One region of the Serratia sp. 25CWL12 genome, then DNA from elsewhere that is predicted to be linked to it. Evidence: predicted binding sites of a transcription regulator. Region 1 holds the regulator's gene; the other holds the start of a gene.
What was found. Region 1 encodes CRP, which controls carbon source genes, mostly activating them, when cyclic AMP is high. Its sites were predicted from a motif close to ATGTGANNNNNNTCACAT; they were not measured.

Region 1 (4,137 bases):
GACACCGTGGCCCGACAAAGAGCTGTTAGCGGCTTTTTATCCAGAGCTTAGACTAGTCACTTATCCCGTAGTTTCCGTTTTAGCCAGAGACCATGATGTGGGCGCTGGCGCCAAGCCAGCGAAGAGATGGTATGCATTAACGCCAAGTGGGAAAGAATACGCTGTAAGTGACGTTCCATTTCGCTAATGGGCATATTGGGTTGTAAAACCGGTGGGCGCATAACGCTGTTGCTGACGCTTGGGCCATCATATTCCAGCCGCTGCTGACAACTTTGCAGCGCGATTTCACAACTTTGTAGATACTCTTCCGCCAACTGGGGTGTCAGCATGTAATGTTCACGGGCCAGAATGGTCATGGCATTGAGGTGTTCGACAATAAACTGACTGTGGGTGATCCACAAACGCATATCTGCCAGATAATTTGATTCAAAACCCGGCTCCTGCATTGCCTGATTGAGCGAAGTAAATAAGGCATTGTGTGACTGGTTTACCTGCATCCGCGCATAAGCCAGTTTGCTTGGGTCCGGCTCTTGTTCTTCCAGTAATAAACGTAATGCGGCCTGATCCTGTTCCAGCGCCTGGTGAGCGTTTTTGCGTAGTAGACCGCTTTGCCATTGTGGCCATAACCAGATCGTTCCACCAAAGACCAACACACAACCAATCAAGGTATCAATCAGCCGAGGTATCAGTAAATGACTGCCGCTGAGATCCAGTATTTGCAAGGTATAGACGGCGGTAATGGTGAATCCGGTTACTGCCAGCCCATAGTTTTTACGCAAGAACAGATAAGCGGTGAGGGTGATTGCCAGCATAATGCTTAGCGTCACATATTCTGGTAACTGCAGTTGCAAAAGCCCTGCTGCAATCACCAGCCCAATCAGTGTGCCGAGCGCACGGTGCTGTATTCTTACTCGTGTAGCGTTATAACCGTTCTGGCTGACAAACATGATGGTCAGTAAGATCCAATAGGGTTTTGGCAGATGCAACAGCAGGCCTAGGCTACTGCCTACAGCCAATATGACCCCCAGTCGGGCTGCATTGCGTAGTGCGTTGGATTTGAACGATAAATAGCTTACCACTGCAGGCCAGAAGGGTAACCGTGACTGGTTGGCCATCAGGTCTCGGCGATAAAGAGGATGCTGTGTACGTAACAGGCGAGCAATACGGCTGAAATGGTAGTAACAAAACTGGCCAACGGGATTATCAGCATGCCGTGTAGCCACTTTCTCCAGCGCGGCCAATTCGTGTTTCATGCTAAAACGGCGAGAGTGCCGATGATAGAGGATATCTTCTGCGACAACGCGTAAACGTGCAGCGATGACTTGAGCATTACGACGAATGATCGCCTCAGCTTGGCTCTGCTCCACCAATTTTTGCACTTCTTCTGGCTGGTGGAGGCTGACGCTAATGTGTTCTTGCAGGTCGAGTGCCACTTGGAACGTTCGTTGCAGGCGTTTTTGTTCCATATTATTGGCGTGTGGCAGAAAGTTAATCTGCTGATATAGCAAACTGATCAGGTCCATCACTTGCTGTTGGCGTTGCAACAGTGGCGGTAGCGCGGTTTCAGGATCAGTATGTTGGGTCAGCAGCGAATATTTGGCTTCAAAATAATCAGCTAACTGTATATAGAGTTGGTTTAAAGATTCACGGATTGGCTGTTCTTTCCATAACTTAAACCAAAACCAAGTGAACAGGCCGTACCAGAGAGTGCCTACGGCATACAGTAGCGGGGCATACCAAATAGGTAGGCCATCCATGCTCAGAGAGAAAATGGCCGCAACCAGTGCTGCGGGCAGCAAGCGTGCATGTAGTGGGCTGATTTCCCCGCTGACACCCAGCAATAGCGCCATAGCAAGCATCAGTAAGGGTAATGGGATATGCCACAACAGCGCCTGTTGCAACAAAACACAGCTGAGAGCGAACAGTGCCCCGCCGATTATCAGGCGCTTGAAAAAGCGCTTATGAGGGGTATCTAGCCCGGCGATATTGCAACAGACAGGCACTAACGAGAACAACAGCCCCTGTTGCAGGTGGCCCAGCAGTAAACCCACAACGACAGGCAGGCACAACACCAACGTTTGTCGCAGGGCATAGTTCACTTCTGGATGGTAGATCAGGCGGCGCCACATGTTTTGCTGTTCAGCAGACAAAGAACGGCGCATTGCAGCGCCGTTTCTTTAATGATTAACGGGTACCGTACACGACAATGGTTTTGCCATGAGCGGAAATCAAATTTTGATCTTCAAGCATTTTCAAAATGCGGCCAACAGTTTCACGTGAACAACCGACGATCTGACCAATTTCCTGGCGGGTAATTTTGATTTGCATACCATCCGGGTGAGTCATCGCATCAGGCTGTTTTGCCAGGTTCAGCAAGGTTTGTGCGATACGGCCAGTCACATCAAGAAAAGCGAGGTTACCTACCTTCTCTGAGGTGACTTGCAGGCGACTTGCCATTTGTGCAGATAGGCGCATCAGAATATCCGGGTTAACCTGAATGAGCTGGCGAAATTTCTTATAGGAAATTTCAGCTACTTCACAGGCACTTTTCGCCCTTACCCAGGCACTTCGTTCCTGGCCTTCTTCAAATAATCCAAGCTCGCCGATGAAATCCCCCTGATTTAGGTAGGAGAGGATCATCTCTTTGCCTTCTTCATCCTTAATCAACACCGCGACGGAACCTTTGACGATGTAGTAAAGAGTTTCCGCTTTTTCACCTTGGTGAATCAGCGTACTCTTTGATGGATATTTGTGGATGTGGCAATGAGACAGGAACCATTCAAGAGTCGGGTCTGTTTGCGGTTTGCCGAGAACCATGCGCTATTATCCTCTGTTGTTATCGCTGCCTTGTATCACAGGGGTCAGAGTTCCCTGTAAAACGTGCTTATAGCCTGATGTTTTAGTTGTGGCTATCAACAGGTTTTGAGGTGAGGTATATCCCCGTTGTCACTCAAGCCGTAGTAGACTCGTTCGTTTGTCGCCTACCGGCAGTTTGAACGAATCTGGGTAAAAAAATCACTTATACACTAGCATATTAACTCGTATTAAGTGCTGCAAGCTAGGTTCCATTAACTCACCAATGATCTTAGGATATATCCCTGAAATTGATGCCATGAAAAAAGTATTGCAGCTGTGTTTGTAGCACAGAGTGAGGCGGGTGTCTTGTGTTGTCTCGTTTCAGCATGATTAGTGTCAGGTTTCGTTGCCAGTTTCTCTATGAAAGCGTACGTTGATTTTAAAAAATAATCGGAGTGAACAATATGCAGGCAAGAGTGAAGTGGGTAGAAGGGCTGACATTTTTGGGGGAGTCTGCTTCCGGCCATCAGATTTTGATGGATGGTAATGCGGGTGATAAGGCCCCAAGCCCAATGGAAATTGTGTTGATGTCTGTGGGGGGCTGCAGCGCTATCGATGTGGTGCCGATCTTGCAAAAAGGCCGCAATGATGTGCGCGATTGTGAGGTGAAACTGACTTCAGAACGCCGTGAAGAGGCACCTCGACTGTTTACCCACATCAATCTGCATTTTATTGTCACCGGAAAAGGGCTAACCGAAAAGGTGGTGGAACGTGCAGTAGACCTTTCTGCCGAAAAATATTGCTCCGTTTCCCTGATGCTGGGCAAAGCGGCCACTATTACCCACAGTTTTGAAATCCATGAAGTTGATTGAGCACTACTCTGTGTCATGTTGACACGGAATAACGCTAAGCATCGCCGTGCCGTTTTGGGCTGCGGCGATTTTTGTGCAAACGTTGTGTCTGCGGCAGACTGTCGATAGGGCTTGTCACCCGCTTGGATTGCAGATGAAACGGAGTATCACAGGCGTGAGATTAATCGCCGCCCACCTACATGATTCGATATTATTCGATTTTCTTGCCTTCCAGTAGCCGTTGCACCAGTGGCGTCATAATCAGCTCCATTGCCAGCCCCATTTTACCACCAGGTACCACCAACGTATTGATATGTGAAATAAATGACCCTTGCAACATGGCTAGAAGATAGGGGAAATCGATCTGTTCCAAGCCACGGAAATGGATCACCACCAGGCTTTCATCCAGCGAGGGGATCGCTTTGGCCGCAAAGGGATTGGACGTATCCACGGTGGGAACCCGCTGGAAATTGATATGGGTTCGTGAAAA
Region 2 (4,137 bases), 640 kb from region 1:
CCCCGTGAAGATGTGACGCGCGAAGTGATTGCCAAACAGATTGCCCTGGCATTGCGTGATGAGGTGGCGGATTTGGAAAAAGCCGGGATCGGTATTATTCAGATCGATGAGCCTGCATTACGTGAAGGTTTACCGCTGCGTCAATCTGATTGGGCGGCGTATCTGAAGTGGGCGGTGGATGCTTTTAAACTGAATGCTGCGGTGGCGCGAGATGACACCCAGATCCACACCCATATGTGTTATTGCGAGTTTAACGACATTATGGAAGCGATTGCTGCACTGGATGCGGACGTGATTACCATCGAAACCTCCCGTTCTGATATGGATTTGCTAGAGGTATTTAAAGAGTTTGATTATCCGAACGAGATCGGGCCAGGGGTATATGATATTCATTCACCTAATGTACCGAGCGTAGAGTGGATTGAAACCCTGTTACGTAAAGCGGCGCAGAATATTCCGGCAGAACGTTTGTGGGTTAATCCTGATTGCGGCTTAAAAACCCGTGCTTGGCCAGAAACGCGTCAGTCATTGGCTAATATGGTCCAGGCCGCTCGACGTTTGCGTGAGCAGCAGATTTAATCGGGCAAGTAGCAAGATAATCGCTGTTTTTGGGTAGACCTCAGTGTCTGTCTTTATTTACCCCAGTCATAGAGCCGACTCTGTGACTGGGGCTTTTGTGTGAGTCGGCTCATCTGAGCCTTGCATTTTCGGAATCAGCGCTATATGAACTTGATTGACGACGGGGATATAATCTGTATAGAGTAAATAAAATAATATACACGGAGTGGTTTATGGGTAATATAAATATATTAATGGAGTCAACATCTAATGGTCAGTTATTGAAAGAAATACATTATATTCTTGAAGACAATAGGCTGCCAATAGCATCAAAAGATGAATTAGATAGCCAAGTGATAGAGTTGGAAAAATATTTACACGGGAGTGAATATTCAGCCATTAATGCAAAAAAGAACAAGGTGAACATATGGACTGGCGTGCTTGCCTTACCAATTCTTATTGCCAGTATTTTACTTTATTTGACTAAGTACACCAATTTTTTTGGTGTCGACCTGCTATCAGTAATAGAACCAAGTTTGACATTTTCTAATTTTATGACGTATCTTCCGGTAATCATAATTTATGCTTTGGTTTTTTTCGGGCTTATTCTTTATTTTTATTTTTTAAATAAAAAAGAAAAAAACATGATGATGGCTGTGATAGATCAATTCGTCAATAAAATCAATAAGTGAGAGCAAATTATATAGAACCATTCGAATGGTATGACGCATTTATGCATAACATAATTCGAGTGGCTTGTAGACAGTATGGTCAGTGCCTTGGCCATACTGTCTGCAGTGGGAAAATTTGAGTGCGACTGGCAAGGGGCGTTCGGTTCATTGACCTTGGTCTAACCATAAAAATACAGGGGCAAGTTTGCCCCTGTGGGTTATTTGACGCCGACGACCCCATGCTGGGTAAACCATTTCAGCATACGTTGCCAGCCGTCGGTTGCCGCGGCGGCGTCATAGCTCAGGCGGTAATCTGCCAGGAAGGCATGACCGGCCTCCGGGTACACCACGATTTCAGCATCGGCATTGGCGGCGCGGATCGCCTGCCGCATAGTTTCCACGGTATCTTGTGGAATACTGCTGTCTTGACCACCGTACAGACCAAGCACCGGTGCAGAAAGGTGGGTAGCGATATCAACCGGGTGTTTCGGCGAAAGTGCGGTTTTTCCCCCCACCAACTTGCCATACCAGGCCACGGCAGCTTTTAACTGAGGATTGTGAGCCGCATACAACCAGGTAATCCGCCCTCCCCAGCAGAAACCGGTGATTGCCTGTTTACTGGCATCACCACCATGACGGATTGCCCAGTTGAAGGTGTTATCCAGGTCCGCCAGAACTTGGCTGTCCGGAACTTGACTCACCAGTTGCTCTATTAGCTCACTGATTTCACTGTACTGTCGGGCATCCCCTTGGCGGAAATAGAGTTCTGGCGCAATCGCCAGATAACCCTGTTTTGCCAGGCGGCGACACAGGTCCTGAATATGTTCATGTACTCCAAAGATCTCCTGTACCACTAAAATGACCGGTAATGGACCCGAGTGGTTGGCCGGTTTAGCGATATAGGCAGGGAGGAGGTCCTCTTGTGAGGGAATGGTGGTCTCTCCAACATGAATTTGGTGATCATCGCTCAGGATGGTTGAGGTTGCTAAAGGCGCTACCGCAGGGGTGAATCCCCCTTTGGCTGGTTGTAGTGTTATTTCAGGTTCAGCTTTCATTGCAGGCTCCATGCGGTATCGAGAGGAAAACGCAACGGGGATTAATCAACTTGGCTATAACTTTGGTGTTAACTTTGGCTATAACTATAGGCCAAGTTACCACTTATATGGGTATGGGGGGGTATTTTGTGTTGTTGATGGGTTAACAAGATGAGCCAAAAAATAAACCAACTGAATCATCACAATGGGTAGACTTAGCATTTGGTGTGATTAATTTCACAGTAATAATGTAGATTGGTTTTTGTTTCTTTTTTAATGGTGATTATGATCACTCAATTTTCAAAGGATTTTCAGTAAAGTGAGCTTTTCCTCCTCCTATGCCCACTTTATAAGGAGCTACCCATGTCACAATCTGATGTTTTCCATCTTGGCCTGACAAAAAATGATTTACAAGGAGCGACGCTGGCCATTGTTCCTGGTGACCCGCAGCGCGTGGAGAAAATTGCCAAGCTGATGGACAAGGCAGTGCATCTGGCTTCCCATCGTGAATTTACCTCCTGGCGTGCCGAGCTGGAGGGTAAGGCGGTGATTGTGTGTTCCACCGGTATTGGTGGTCCCTCTACCTCTATTGCGGTTGAAGAGTTGGCGCAATTGGGTATTCGCACTTTCTTGCGTATCGGGACTACGGGAGCGATTCAAACCAATATCAATGTTGGCGATGTGTTGGTCACCACGGCAGCGGTTCGCCTTGATGGTGCCAGCCTGCACTTTGCCCCGATGGAGTTCCCGGCAGTGGCGGATTTTGACTGTACCACAGCGCTAGTTGACGCCGCCAAGGCCTGCGGTGCAACCACCCATATCGGCATTACGGCCTCTTCGGATACCTTCTACCCAGGTCAGGAGCGTTACGATACCTACTCGGGGCGTGTGGTGAGTCATTTCAAAGGTTCTATGGCAGAGTGGCAATCGATGGGGGTGATGAACTACGAAATGGAATCCGCCACTCTACTGACCATGTGTGCCAGCCAGGGATTGCGCGCAGGGATGGTGGCCGGTGTGATTGTCAACCGTACCCAGCAGGAGATCCCGGATGCGCAAACCATGCAAAAAACTGAAAGTCAGGCGGTGAAAATCGTGGTGGAAGCCGCTCGCCGTTTGCTGTAATACGACACCCAAGTTGATTCAAGTTGCAGGATAAAAAGGCGAAGTGTTTTTGTTCTGTAGCTTGAATGGCGATGGAGTGTCATTGAGGTTCACCTTGGTGGGGCTGGTTTTCTTTGGGCCACTAACACGCCAGTCCGTTCACCATTCAACGCTAATCTGTTACGGTAACCCTTATTGTTATCATACTGTCGGTCCGTTTTTCCGATGATTGACGCCTTGTTGGCTGTGATGGCCGTTATCCCCCAACAATAAGTGAGAGGCCGTTTATGCCCACTAAGACTTTATTGCATCCTTCGCTGGTACCGCTTGATGGTGGTATCAATTTTCGCGATTTAGGTGGTAACAGTATGGCCGATGGCCGCCGTATCAAAAGTGGGCTGCTGTTCCGTTCGGGTTCCTTGGATCGCTTGAGTGAAAGTGACTGTGAGTTCCTGACCCAGGTGCCGGTATGTGCGGTGCTGGATTACCGTGACGCGGATGAAGTGCAGGCTAAACCCGATAGACTATGGCAATGTGTTGATTACCAAAATATTCCAGCCAATCCCCTCAGCCATGAAGTGAATGCCAATCTGGATAAACTGACCAGCGAGCTGCTTGCCGAGTTTGATGCCCGGGCGTTTATGCTAGAACTTTATCGCCGTTTACCGTTCAACAATGCGGCCTATCATCAACTGGCACAATGGCTGGTACAACCTGAAAGGGGGGCTATTGTGCAGCACTGTGCAGTGGGTAAGGACCGTACCGGCGTG

Region 2: udp (uridine phosphorylase) is a predicted target of CRP. The motif match lies at 2,489-2,506, and genes of this name have one in related genera.

Annotation. Positions count from the first base shown of each region.
Region 1 covers NZ_CM147698.1:4,437,471-4,441,607, forward strand. The annotation lists gene ACX9GV_RS19275 (VOC family protein) at 1-1, shown strand, start outside; gene ACX9GV_RS19280 (YccS/YhfK family putative transporter) at 57-2,129, opposite strand; gene crp (cAMP-activated global transcriptional regulator CRP) at 2,185-2,817, opposite strand; gene ACX9GV_RS19290 (OsmC family protein) at 3,261-3,668, shown strand; gene ACX9GV_RS19295 (phosphoribulokinase) at 3,859-4,137, opposite strand, start outside.
Region 2 covers NZ_CM147698.1:3,796,832-3,800,968, reverse strand. The annotation lists gene metE (5-methyltetrahydropteroyltriglutamate--homocysteine S-methyltransferase) at 1-579, shown strand, start outside; gene ACX9GV_RS16480 (DUF6097 family protein) at 792-1,250, shown strand; gene ACX9GV_RS16475 (dienelactone hydrolase family protein) at 1,448-2,284, opposite strand; gene udp (uridine phosphorylase) at 2,627-3,388, shown strand; gene ACX9GV_RS16465 (tyrosine-protein phosphatase) at 3,655-4,137, shown strand, end outside.